DNA from 2 places in the Pseudoalteromonas sp. TB41 genome. Region 1 is predicted to be linked to the other one. Evidence: predicted binding sites of a transcription regulator. Region 1 holds the regulator's gene; the other holds the start of a gene.
What was found. The regulator FliA, encoded in region 1, starts transcription of late flagellar genes. The targets are predictions, from matches to a motif close to CTAAAGNTNNNNNNNNNNNNGCCGATA.
Positions count from the first base shown of each region.

Region 2: L641_RS0106785 (DUF5610 domain-containing protein) is a predicted target of FliA. The motif match lies at 4,414-4,440, and genes of this name have one in related genera.

Region 1 is NZ_AUTH01000082.1:47,709-54,869, reverse strand. Features, by position in the region: gene L641_RS0112260 (chemotaxis response regulator protein-glutamate methylesterase) at 1-839, opposite strand, end outside; gene L641_RS0112255 (chemotaxis protein CheA) at 893-3,109, opposite strand; gene L641_RS0112250 (protein phosphatase CheZ) at 3,124-3,891, opposite strand; gene cheY (chemotaxis response regulator CheY) at 3,908-4,291, opposite strand; gene L641_RS0112240 (RNA polymerase sigma factor FliA) at 4,332-5,042, opposite strand; gene L641_RS0112235 (MinD/ParA family protein) at 5,069-5,929, opposite strand; gene flhF (flagellar biosynthesis protein FlhF) at 5,922-7,161, opposite strand, start outside.
Region 2 is NZ_AUTH01000044.1:1,938-9,098, reverse strand. Features, by position in the region: gene ccoG (cytochrome c oxidase accessory protein CcoG) at 1-797, shown strand, start outside; gene L641_RS0106805 (serine/threonine protein kinase) at 876-1,850, shown strand; gene L641_RS0106800 (thiol:disulfide interchange protein DsbA/DsbL) at 1,886-2,509, shown strand; gene L641_RS0106795 (thiol:disulfide interchange protein DsbA/DsbL) at 2,529-3,167, shown strand; gene trmA (tRNA (uridine(54)-C5)-methyltransferase TrmA) at 3,208-4,305, opposite strand; gene L641_RS0106785 (DUF5610 domain-containing protein) at 4,470-5,594, shown strand; gene murI (glutamate racemase) at 5,661-6,449, shown strand; gene L641_RS0106775 (RNA-binding protein) at 6,412-6,891, opposite strand.

The DNA.
Region 1 (7,161 bases):
TTAGAGCCACGTCCTTCTACCATCATTTGCTGGCCACCTGGCGCTAAATAAGCGCACCCAGGTTGTAATCTATCGCCTTGCTGCGCTTCTTTTACCTTAATCTTACACAAGCCATCTAAGCGAGTAGCAAAAGCCGGGGTAAATGCAGCAGGCATATGCTGTATGAGTAAAATAGGGTGTGGAAAATTAGCAGGTAATTGCGTCAAAATAGTTTGCAGTGCAACCGGCCCACCTGTGGATGTACCAATAGCAACTAACTGATACTGCTTACCACTGGCACGCGCTGAGGCACTGCTGCTAGTAGATGCAGGACTCGCATTATTAAAGCTACGATCAGGTTGAACTATCGGCTTTTTAGCAAGGTTAGAAAAGCGCTCAGAGCTGTTTGACGCTGGTTTACTAATACTTGGAGATGGGGCCGTTCTCGTAATTCTTCCAATACGCTGGCGGCCTATTTCCTTAACCTTATTTTGCAATAACTTAATTGCATCATCGTTATTGCGAGCAATATCTTCAAACTTTTTAGGTAAAAAGTCCATCGCCCCAGCATCAAGCGCATCCAAAGTGGCAGATGCCCCTGCTCGTGTTAACGATGAAAACATTAAAATAGGTGTTGGATTACTCGCCATGATCTCTTTCACAGCACTAATACCATCCAGCACCGGCATTTCAACATCCATGGTGATAACATCAGGACGTAACTGAGCTGTTTTTTCGACGGCCTCTCGGCCATTTACAGCAAAGCCTATTACCTCAATGCCGCTGTCTTGTTCAAGAATTTCACTCACTCTGCGGCGAAAAAAGCTTGAATCATCAACTACTAAAACTTTAACAGCCATTTCGCTCTCTTATTCAATGAATGGGTAGGCATAAAGTTTATACCTACTTTTTATTATCCAGCGTAATGCTTTAGCATACTCGGTACATCTAATATCAGTGCAATTCCACCATCAGAGGTAATAGTCGCACCCGCCATACCCGGCGTACCTTGCAATAATGCATCTAGAGGCTTGATCACCACTTCTTCTTGACCTATTAGTGAATCAACAACGAACCCTACTTTTTGAGTCCCTATTTGCACAATAACGACATGCCCTTGTGCTTTTCGCTGACCTCTATCAGCGCCTTTTATAAGCCAATGTTCAAGGTAGAATAATGGAATCGACTTTTTACGAACAATAATCGTTAGCTGGCCATCAACCACATTAGTTTTTGTTAAATCTAAGTGGAATATTTCACTTACACCCGCTAGCGGCAAGGCAAAGGTTTGCTCTCCCACCACCACCATTAAGGTAGGTAATATCGCAAGTGTTAGTGGAACTTTGATTTCTAAAGTAGTCCCTACGCCCATTTCTGATTTTATGTTAACCGAGCCATTGAGCTGAGTGATTTTTGTTTTAACCACATCCATACCAACACCACGGCCAGAAATATCTGAGATTTCTTCTTTGGTTGAAAATCCAGGTGCAAAAATAAGGTTATAAGCTTCAGTATCAGAAAGACGACTCGCTTGGTCGTGATCAAGCACCCCTTTACTAATCGCAATCTTTTTAAGCTTTTCAGCATCCATACCGGCACCATCATCTTGGATGGTAAGTAGAATATGATCACCCTGTTGCGAAGCTGATAAAGTCACCGTACCTGTTCTAGGTTTACCCGATGCTTCACGAATATCGGGCATTTCAATACCATGGTCGACCGAGTTGCGAACCAAATGCACCAATGGATCGGCCAATGCTTCCACTAAATTTTTATCTAAATCGGTGTCTTCACCGACAAGTAATAAATTAATATCTTTTTTAAGTGTTCGTGCTAAGTCACGTACAACACGAGGAAAACGGCCAAATACTTTTTTAATTGGCTGCATTCGTGTTTGCATTACTGCACCTTGGATATCAGCAGTCACAACATCTAAGTTGGAAATAGCTTTACCCATAGCCTCGCTATCAGAATTAGTCGCCAAACTCACTAAGCGATTTCGCACAAGTACTAACTCGCCCACCATGTTCATTATTTGGTCTAGGCGTTTGGTATCAACACGTACTGTTGTTTCTGCCGGTGGAGGCGCTGCTTTTTTAGGCGGCGCAGCTTTAGCTGCTTGTGCCGCAGGAGCAGGCTTAGCTGGCTCTGGTTTAGGCTGTGGCTTAGCTGCAGCAACTGGTTCTGGCTTTTTAGCTGCCACTGGTTCTGGTTTACTTACAGGAGCCGGTGTTTCTATCGACTTAGGTGCACCTTTACCATGAAGTTCATCAAGTAACGCTTCAAACTCGTCGTCACTTATTTCATCATCGCCCGAGCTTTGCTCGTTACTTGGTGGAGCCACAGGGGCTGATGGTGTTTGTTGTGGTGTACTTGCGGTTGCTTGGCTCACTTCGCCAAAGCTGCCTACACCATGAAGTTCATCCAATAAGCTGTCAAACTCATCGTCAGTTATATCACCACTGACATCATTGTCACTTGATGATGATTGTTTTTCTTGTGGGGCTTGCCCTTTTCCATGAAGTTCATCAAGTAGGCTTTCGAATTCGTCTTCGGTTATTTCATCAATCTGAGACTCAGTACTGCTGCTATCTGGGCCGCTAAATAATTCATCAAAAGCAAACGGGTCTTCTTCAGCATCGTTGCTCGGTTGCTCTGCAACTGGTTCGGGCTTTACCGATGGGGTTTCGACAGGAGCTATATCTTCAACCACAGAATCGCCGGCAAGCTCTTCTGCTGTCGGTGGCTGTCCAAGTTTGTGAAGTACTGCAAGTAATTCTGGATCAGCAGGCTCTGGCTGGTCACGATTTTTAATCGTGGCAAACATTTCATTAATGGTATCCAGTGCTTGTAAAATCACATCCATTAATTCAGAGTTAACTGTTCTTACACCTTGGCGCAGTAAATCAAACACATTTTCAGCACCATGACATGCATCAACAAGCTCTGTCATAGCCAAAAAGCCAGCGCCACCCTTTACAGTGTGGAAACCGCGAAATATTGCGTTTAGTAGCTCAGTATCATCTGGGTTGTTTTCCAGTTCTACTAACTGTTCAGATAAAAGCTCAAGGATTTCTCCGGCCTCTACTAAAAAGTCTTGTAAAATATCTTCATCGACTTCAAAGCTCATGCAGTACTCTCCTATTAGAAGCCCAAACTTGATAATAGATCATCAACTTCATCTTGATCAGATACAACATCATTACGCGTTTCTTTATCAATAATAGGCCCTTCGGGACCTGCTAGTGTTTGTGCAACAATGGGATCTTCTATTTTTTCTGGTTGTTCAGTTGGTTCAACCTCACCACCTTGCGCTGCAAATGCAGTCAACAGGTGAATTAAACTTTCTTCAACTTCACGGACAAGTTCAATAACACGGCGAATAACCTGACCGGTTAAATCTTGATAGTCTTGAGCCATCAGCACATTAGTCATCAGCATTTGTAACTCATCGGTTTTGTGATGAGAACTGCTCATAAACTTATCAATACTATGACAAAGTGATTTAAACTCACCAAGCTCTATTTCGCGGTTCATTAAACGATCCCACGTTGGCTTGATATCAGCTATTTCGTCAGCGATTTCTTGTGCTAATGGTAAGCTTGCTTCAACCGCATCCATTGTCTTATTGGCTGCGTTTTCTGTCATTTCCATGACATAGTTAAGGCGTTTTTTTGCGTCAGGGATGGCATCAGTGGTAATGTCTGTTAAACGCGTGTCTAACTCGAAACTTTTTAAAGCTTCGTGCAGTTGACGCGTCAACTTACCCACCTCAGCAAATAACTGTGATTGCTCTTGTGAAGCTGTTTCTAAAATTAACTGATTCGCTTTATCTTGCTCACCATTTTCTAAAAAAACAACTAACTGGCGAGCTTGTTCTAAAGTAATCTGAGGCGCAGCAGGTGCTGACATAAGCCTCTCCCTCTCATTAACCTAAGCGTTCGAACACTTTTTCTAATTTAGTTTTCAATGTACCTGCAGTAAATGGTTTAACAATATAACCATTAACACCTGCTTGGGCCGCAGCAATTATTTGTTCTTTTTTAGCTTCTGCTGTAACCATTAAAACAGGAATATGCTTTAATTTTTCATCAGCTCGAATTGCCCTCAAAAGATCAATACCTTGCATGCCTGGCATATTCCAATCTGTTACAACAAAATCAAACGCTTGATTTTGCAACATAGGCAAAGCAGTTGACCCGTCATCTGCTTCTTGAACATTGGTAAAACCTAAATCGCGCAACAGGTTTTTAATAATACGTCTCATTGTTGAGAAATCATCAACAACAAGAATTTTAATGTTTTTATCCAAAACATCCTCCAGTGAGGCCTGAACCTTTATTTACTTACTTCTAGTTTATCCAGTCATTGATTTTTGCTTTAAGCTTAATCATCGCCTGACCATGTATCTGACTTACACGCGATTCACTTACATCGAGTATATGCCCAATTTCTTTTAAATTCATCTCATCGTTATAGTACAAAGAAAGCACCATTGCATCTTTTTCCGGTAACGACTTTATTGCACTGAGTAAAGACTCATTAAACCGTTCATTTTTAACATTATTGAACGGTTTGTCTAGTGCTAAATCTTGGCCATGAGGTGTAATCACATCGTCATCTATACCAAGGTCTTCAATACCTAACACTTTGCTTACATTTACATCGTTTAAAATATGATGGTACTCATTTAGCGAAATTTCAAGTTTTTCAGCAACTTCACTATCTTTAGGTTCACGGTTTAAACTGTTCTCAAGCGCAACAATAGTCTCTGCAACCAAACGGCTTTTTCTGTGAACTGAACGTGGAACCCAATCGCCTCGGCGCATTTCGTCTATCATCGCACCACGAATACGAATACCGGCAAAGGTTTCAAAGCTTGCGCCTTTGCTCGCATCAAAGTTTTTTGAAGCTTCAATTAAACCAATCATACCCGATTGAATTAAATCATCTAGCTGCACACTGGCCGGTAAACGAGCAATTAAATGGCACGCCACTTTTTTGACTAATGAGGCATGCTTTTCAACAATCATATTTAAATTTTGTGTTGACTGATATCCCATAGCTCTATTCACCGGTATTGTCATTGTTAGTTACTAACTAGTTTCTCAATGAAAAACTCTAAATGACCCGAGGCTTGACTAGGTGTTGGCCACTTAGCAATTTTTGTAGCCAGTGTTTTAAAAGCAATTGCAGCAGGCGACCCAGGAAAAACCTCAACAATTACTTTTTGGCGGCGCGTTGATTTGCGCATATTTTCATCATATGGAACCGTTGCAACCAACTCCATTGATATATCTAAAAATCGGTCGGTAACCTTTGAAAGTTTTGCAAACAATTCCTGCCCTTCGCGTAAACTACGCACCATATTGGCAACAATTTTAAATTTATAAACGCCGTGCTCACGGCTAAGTACTTTAATTAAAGCATAGGCATCGGTAATTGATGTAGGCTCATCACATACCACCACAACCACATCTTGCGCTGCGCGAGAAAAACTCAGCACCATATCGGAAATACCCGCAGCGGTATCAACAATTAAAATATCAAAGTCGGTGTTAAGTTCACTAAATGCACGAATAAGTCCAGCGTGCTCTGAGGGTGATAACTCAACCATACTTTGCGAACCCGATGTTGCAGGCACTATTTTTATGCCTGCGGGACCTTCGACTAAAATATCATCAAGTTCACATTCGCCCGATAAAACATGAGATAAATTACGCTCAACGCGCAGTCCAAGCATCACATCACAATTCGCTAATCCTAAATCAGCATCTAGTACAAGCACACGTTTGCCTTGTTGGCCTAACGCGATTGCCGTGTTAAGGGATACGTTCGTTTTACCCACTCCACCTTTGCCGCCGGTGACAGCGATAACTTTTACGCCGTTATTATTATTCTTGCTCATTTTGCGAAGGCCGCTTGCTTGATCTAAAACTGTGTTAATCATACATCTCTACTGTGCTCGACGCCACTGATTGGTGTCGTGATTGTTGTGCTTTTATTCTTTTTAAATACAATTGCTCAGCTTTTTTTACTAGTTTTTCGGCATTTGCCACTCTAATATCTTCTGGTACTCGCTGACCGTTAGTAAGATACCCTATTGGGAGACGATTTTGAATCGCAATACTAATAATCTCACCTAAACTCAATGACTCATCAAGTTTAGTAAAAATACATCCGCTTAGCTGTACTTTTTTAAAGTGCCTTACTGTTTCTTGTAATACATTAATTTGCGCCGTCGCACTTAATACTAAATAACTACGTATATCAACACGCTGATTACGCATTAAGGTGTTTAACTGCTCGGTTAAGCGTAAATCACGTTGACTCATTCCCGCTGTATCAATTAAGACTAGACGTTTATTTCGTAAATGGTATAAAACTTCTGCTAATTCATTTGCATCTTTAACTTGTTTAACGCCACAACCTATAATACGACCATACGTTGCTAGCTGCTCATAAGCACCAATACGGTAAGTATCGGTAGTAATAAGCGCTACTTTATCGGCACCGTATTTTTGTGCACCCAATGCTGCCAGTTTTGCAACTGTGGTGGTTTTACCCACGCCTGTAGGCCCGACTAACGCAAAAACACCGCCTTGGCGAAGTATTTCGTTGTTCGTAGTTTGCATTTGATCTTCAACCATGTTCAATAAAGCTTTCCAGCCTTGTTGGCGAGACACATCGTCTGGTACAAAACATGCCATTTGCTCAGCAACATTTTTCTCTATCCCCATACCGACTAAGCGGTCAATCATACATGCACGGGTCGGGTCGCGACGTGCCATATCTTGCTGCATTAAACCTGATACTTGGTGCTCTAATAGTTGACGAATTGCGTTCATTTCTTCACGCATTGTGCTGATGTCACTGGATTCTTTATGCATTGTTTGCTGACGCGGTGCGCTAGGTGAATCTAAATCGTCAAAGCCACTGTCTAAATCGTCAAAACCTAAGCTATCGGCTTGGGTGTGAGGGCGCACTGGCGCGCTTTGTTCACGTTCAAACATATTTTTAGGTCGTGATTGCACAGGCTCTTGTTCTTGATAGTGACCAGAAGTGTCAATGCCAGAGTGTGAAAACATTGAAGCAAGCTCTGCTGAACGAGGACGTGGAGACTGACGCTCTAGTAAGGCTTGTAAGCTATCTGCAACCTTTGCCTGTGGCTTAGGTTGAGCG
Region 2 (7,161 bases), on a different contig from region 1:
TTTGTACTTATGGTAACGCTGGGTGGATGCGAGAAATTATGTGTTTACATATATGCCCGTATTCACGTTTTCAGTCAGCAATGTTTGATAAAGACACCTTTACTGTAAGCTATGATGAAACTCGTGGTGAAAACCGAGGGCCACGTTCTCGTAAACAAGACCCTAAAGAGTTAGGTTTAGGTGACTGTATTGACTGTAACTTGTGTGTGCAGGTTTGCCCAACCGGGATTGATATTCGTAATGGTTTGCAATATGAGTGCATAAACTGTGGCGCTTGTATTGATGCCTGTGACGGCGTAATGGATAAAATGAATTACCCTCGAGGCCTTATCTCTTACACCACCGAGCGTAATTTAGAAACACCGGAGAATAAAACCCATCCGCTGCGTCCAAAGCTGATTGGTTACAGTGTTATTTTAATCTTACTTACCGGTGCGCTGGTTGCTAATATCGCCATGCGTAAAACCATGGACTTTGATATTATTCGCGACCGCAATCAGTTGTATCGTGTCGATTTTAATGGTTTAGTTGAAAACACCTATACCTTAAAAGTAATTAACAAAGCACAATACGAGCAAACATTCTCTATTGATGTAACAGGGTTAGATAATTATAAATACTTAGGTGATACTACCTTTACAGTAAACGCTGGTGAATCGCATAATGTACCGCTATCACTGGTAATGGATCCTTATGATTTAAAAGCGCCAATGACCGAGTTTAACTTTGTGTTGTCGCCAATAAACGAGCCCGATAATAAAATATCGCAGCCAAGCAACTTTTTTAAAGCGCGATAAAGAGTCTGTATTAAAAGACGAACACTGATATTAACAAAAAAGCGGGATATTCCCGCTTTTCTTTTATATAAGAAGTATATGAGTAAATTTAGCTTTATTGACTTAACCCCAGATCTTATTTTGGATGCCATAGAAAGCGTGGATATTTATGCTGAGTCAGGGTTGCTAGCGCTGAATAGCTACGAAAATCGGGTGTATCAATTTGTAGCCGAGGGTGCAAAGCGTTACGTTGTTAAGTTTTATCGGCCTGAGCGCTGGAGCAAAGCGCAAATTCAAGAGGAACATGATTTTGCTTTTGAACTGGCTGCCGCAGAAGTACCGGTGGTGGCGCCAATAAAGCATAATGGGCAAAGCTTATTTGAACACCAAGGGTATTTATTTACTTTATTCCCAAGTGTAGGCGGGCGTTTATTTGAAGTCGATAACTTAGATCAGCTTGATGTATTAGGGCGTTTAATTGGTCGCATGCACCAAGTAGCCAAAACGAAACCCTTTACCCAAAGACCCACCGTTACCTGTGATGAATATTTAGATACAGCTAAAGTTCATTTACAAAAAAGTAAGTTAGTCCCTATGGGATTAGAGACTTCCTTTTACACTATTTTAGATTTAGTCATTGCTCAAACTCAACAGCAATATAAAAATGTAGAAGGCATTCGCTTACATGGTGACTGCCATGCTGGTAATATCCTATGGGCAGGAGATGCATTAATGTTTGTTGATTTAGACGATAGCCGTCAAGGTCCTGCAATTCAAGATTTATGGATGATGCTCAGTGGCGATCGACAAACACAGCTGTTACAGTTAGACACTTTAGTGAATGCATATGAAGAGTTTTGCGATTTTGATCACTCACAACTTAAGCTGATCGAACCGCTTCGCGCTATGCGTATGATTCATTACATGGGGTGGGTTGCAAAACGTTGGAGTGATCCTGCTTTTGTACGGAACTTTTCATGGTTTGCAGATGACAAATACTGGGAGCAACAAATTTTAGCGCTTAAAGAGCAGTTTGCAGCTTTGCAAGAAGCCCCGTTAAAATTATTGCCATAATATTTTTATTTAAAAAGAAGTATAACGAGATATTCATGCTTAAAAAATTAAAACTAAGTTTACTGATCCTATGTTTACCTTTTGCAGCATTAGCTGCTAACTTTGAAGCGGGTAATCAATACACTGTAATTGATGTTGAAAAAAGTAAAACCCCGAATGTAACCGAGTTTTTCTCTTTCTATTGCCCACATTGTTTTAAATTTGAGCCGGTAGCCAAAGGGATTGCAGAAAACTTACCTGAAGGGGCTGAGTTTGTAAAAAATCATGTCAACTTTTTGGGAGGCGTTTCACCACAAGCGCAAAGTAATTTAAGCTTTGCTTACTTAATCGCAAAGAAACACGGTCAAGCTGAAGCGGTAACAGCGCAAATTTTTAAAAGCATTCATATACAACGTGCGCCATTAACTGAAATTAAAGACGTTAAAAAGTTATTAGAGCTTAATGCAATTGACAACGCGACATTTGATACCGACATCGCTAGTTTGCCTATCATAGCAGCTGAACGTGCCATGCAAGATAAGCAGAATAAATATTCTGAACTTGGTGCATTAACTGGCGTGCCTACATTTATCGTAAATGACAAATACAAAATCAATATTAATACAATCAAGAGCCAACAAGAACTTGATGAGTTAATTAGCTTTTTACTAAAACTATAATTTTTGGAGCACCACAATAATGATCAAATTAGTTAAAGCAGGGTTACTTGCTGTATTACTCCCTTTAGCTGCAACCAGTTTTGCTGCCACTTACGAAGAGGGCGTGCATTACGATGTCGTCTCTGATCGTGCAACCAGAAAACCAGAAGTAAAAGAGTTTTTCTCTTTTTACTGTCCTGCATGTAATAACATGGAACCACTGCTGGCCGAGATCAAACCTAAGCTAGATAAAAACGTAAAGTTTAAGAAAAGCCATGTAGATTTTGTGGGTGTACGTGACCCAGAACATCAAACCATGATCAGCCAAGCATTAGCTACAGCTGAAGTACTACCTCAAAAAGATAAAATTATTTCAGCGATGTTTGATCATATCCATGCAAAGCGCGCTCGTTTTAATGAGCTTGCAGATGTAAAAGATGTATTTTTAGCTCAAGGCGTAGATGGCGACAAGTTTGATAAATTATTTGAAAGCTTCTCGGTACGTACACTTAGCTCTAAAATGAAACGTGACCAAGATTACTTTAAAGGCAAAGGGGCACTTCGTGGCGTTCCTACGTTTATCGTTAATGGTAAATACAAGCTTAACTTAGGTGGTGAGTCAGGCATTTCAACGCCAGAAGATGTAAGCGCACTCATTAATTACTTAGCAAATAAATAAGTAGTTTGGTTAAATAAAAAAGCTCCTTAAGGAGCTTTTTTTATTTACGTTGTAAAAATACACCAGATTCAATATGGTGTGTGTAAGGGAACTGATCAAATATTGCAAAGCGCTTAACCTCATGGGTTTGCGTTAAGTGTTCAAGGTCACGCTCTAATGTGTCTGGGTTACATGAGATATAAATAATATTTTCATAATTAGCCACTAAGTCACACGTAAGCGTGTCCATGCCTGCTCTAGGCGGGTCGACTAAGATGGTTTGGCAGTTGTAACTACTCAAGTCAATGCCATCTAAGCGAGAGAAAGTACGCTCGCCTTTCATTGCCTGAGTAAACTCTTCGCTCGACATGCGAATAATATCTAAGTTAGTTACTTGGTTTTGAGCAATATTATATTGCGCTGAATGCACCGACGATTTTGATATTTCCGTCGCCAGCACTTTATTAAATAAACCAGCAAGTGCAATAGAAAAGTTTCCATTACCACAATACAGCTCTAGTAAATCATTGTTTAGTGGTTTACATAACTCTTGTGCCCACTCTAACATTTTAATATTGACCTTCGCATTAGGCTGAGTAAAGCTATTTTCTACCTGTTGATAGATTAACTCTTGGCCATTCACCATTAAGCGCTCAGTAACAAAGTCATCGCCCAATTTTTCTTTTTGCTTACGTGCACGGCCAATAAAGTCAATTTTGTACTGGCTACTTAGCTTTTCCTTTAAGGCATTGATCTCAGTTAACCAGTGTTCATCAAGTGGCTTGTGATATAGCAAGCTCACTAAAATTTCACCACTGAGGGTTGATAAATAATCTATTTGAAATAGCTTACGACGTAGTACTTCGCAGTCTTTTAAATTATCAATCATCACCTGCATAATTTCACCTACTAAAGGAGCTGCAGGGTCAAAGGTATCAACACGTATTTTATCTTTTGTTTGTTGATCAAACATAATATGAAACAGATCGTCACCATCGTGCCATACTCTAAATTCTGCACGTTGGCGGTAGTTAATGGGCTCAGAGCTAAATACTTCTAACTGTTTTACACCAAAACGTTGAAATTGCTCTGTAATACGCTGCTCTTTTTCATTTAATTGTGCATCGTACTGCGTGGTATCTATATTTATAACTGCCATTAACGGTATAACCTTATCGTTGAGATCTGTTTATCGGCGCTATTGTAGGGAGCGAAGCGTATTTGTCTAGTTTTGATCAAATATAGTGAGCTTTTTTTGAGCATTTTACTACAGTATAGGCTTACTTGGCCGATATAAGAGTAAGTCTAAATAGGAGTCTTCTCATGAAAATAGGTAACTTTAGTTTTGTTCCAAACAGTAATGCTAATAAATACAATACTAAACAAGCAATGCCACAGCCTAAAATAGACTCGCCACCAACTAGTTATCAGCAACGAGGAAAAGAACTGGCTGCTGCCGTATTAGGTGACAAAATGGCAAAAGAACTAGGTTTGCCGGTCGCTGAAACCAAAAAAGACAAACCACTGTTTGATTTTAATGAAGTCGTAAAAAATGTTTTAGACTTTGTTACAAGCTCGGTAAAAAAAGCCAAAGCCAATGGTGCCGATAACGACAAACTACAAGATATGCTAAATCAGGCACGTAAAGGAGTGCAGACGGGTGTTGATGAGGCTGTGGATGAATTAAAAGGCATGGGCGTATTTAATCAAGAACTTGAAGAGGGTATTGATAAGTCTAAAGAGGGTATCTTTAGTGGCCTCGATAAATTTGAGCAAAACTTATTTAACCCACAACCTGCAAGCGTAACTGTTAGTCAGGCGCAATATGTAAGTTTAAGCAATAGTGCTGATTATACATTTACCACAGCAGAAGGTGATGAGGTGAGTATTAGCTTTGCAGATGCTTACCAATCGCAATCATCTAGTCGCTATCAAAAAACAGATGATTCACAATCATTTAGTACGCAATTTTCTGAATCCCGTGAGCTCTCTTTCTCGATGTCAGTAAACGGTGAGCTTAATGAAGACGAGCAGCAAGCCATAAATGATTTAATGGCAGAGTTACAAGATGTCAGTAAAACCTTTTTCAGTGGCGATTTAGATAAAGCATTTGAACAAGCCCAAGAACTCAGTTTAGGGAATGAACAGCTGGTGGCATTCTCAATGGACTTACGTCAAAGCAAAACCGTTGCTGCCATTAAAGAGTATGAACAAATTAAGCCAACATCAGAAAAAGCCATTGCCGAAACTGTTGCCCCTTTTAATGATGATCTAAAATCGGCTTACTCTAAAGCGCAAACCCTAGGATTAGAAAGTCAGCTATCAGGTATCATTCAATGGCTAAATCAAGATCAACAAGAAATAGATAAACTGGTTGATTACACTAACACCATGTTTGAAAACTTAGATAAATTAAACGCCGCTACTGCAAAGCTAGGCACTGAGTAAAACTACTTTCTTTTACAAAAGCCACATGGCAAACTGCCGTTCTTAGTAAAGAGTAGGAATGGTAGTTTGTCAGCGCACATCATGGTATTTGATTCAGGTATAGGTGGAACCACCGTGCTTGAGCATATTCAGCAAAGCATTCCTCATGCTCAATATAGCTATTTTATGGATAATGCATTATTGCCCTATGGTGCACAGTCGCAACAAACCATCATTCATCGCCTATGTGGATTGATTCAATTTATTAAAGATGAGTCACTAAATGTCGACTTAATTGTTATAGCCTGCAATACCGCCTCAACATCAGCGTTAAGTTCTGTACGTCAAATTACCGATATTCCTATTGTTGGGGTAGTACCTGCAATTAAACCCGCAGCGCAATTAACGCAATCAAAGCATATAGGTTTATTGGCAACTCCCGCAACGGTATCAAGCCCGTATACTGATGCACTTATAAAAGAACATGCCTCATCGATAACCACAAGTTTATATAGTAGTGTTGAACTAGTTACTTTGGCAGAGACTCTCTTTTTTACCCAGCACTTAGATCTTGATAAGTTGCACACTGAGTTAGACCGATTAAATATTAATAACGATATAGATGTGCTGGTATTAGGCTGTACTCACTTTCCTATTTTAGCTAAACCAATTAGTGATTACTTTAATACGCAAGTACAGTTATTAGACTCTGGTGCGGCCATTGCTAAGCGAGTTAGTTCTTTACTCAAATTAAGTGATAATCAAGCAGGCATAAAAAAGCCGCTGCACTATTATGCAACGGCTGATGTATGTAGTGATAAACTAGCGGTTAAGCAAGTTACACTGTTTGATCCGACTCTGAACGATAAGAGTTAGAATCATCTTCTTGTTTTTGTTTTGCTTCACGTACTTTCAAAGTACGTTGTTGGAACTCACTATCGTTTAGCTTAGCAATTGCATTATCAGCATCTGCTTGTGCCATTTCAACAAAGCCAAAACCGCGACGCTTGCCAGTATTCTTATCTTTTAACAAACGAACGTTAAATACTTTGCCTTGCTCTTCAAATAAAGTACGCACTACACCTTCATTTGCACGATAAGGAAGATTGCCAACATAAAGTGTTTTTGTTTTTACTTCGGCTTCTTCTGTACTTACTGATGACATTGCAGCAATAACAAGTCCACCAATTAATAAACCGGCACCGAATAGAAGTGCAGGGTCTAATGCTAGGCTTGCAAGCGCAAACTTAACGATAACAAAACCAACAACAGCAAGAATAACTGCGAAGATAAAAGATTTTTGATCGGGTAATTTCATTTTTGATCTACCAATAAACAGGAAATAAACATTAATTTAACATTGTGAGCTTGCTATCTTAACGTCTTAATTGAACATAGCAATGAAATTTATAGCAAATAGTTAATAAGAGTGTAAAAAACAACCGATAGTAAGGCGTTTCTTTACTATTTTAGCCTCGTTTGTTTGAAACTTGAGCAAACGGTAAAAAGATCTAAAAAAAAGGTTGATCTGTTTTCGGATCTCCCTATAATGCGACCCCACTGAGACGGGGAACGCCAACGCATAGCG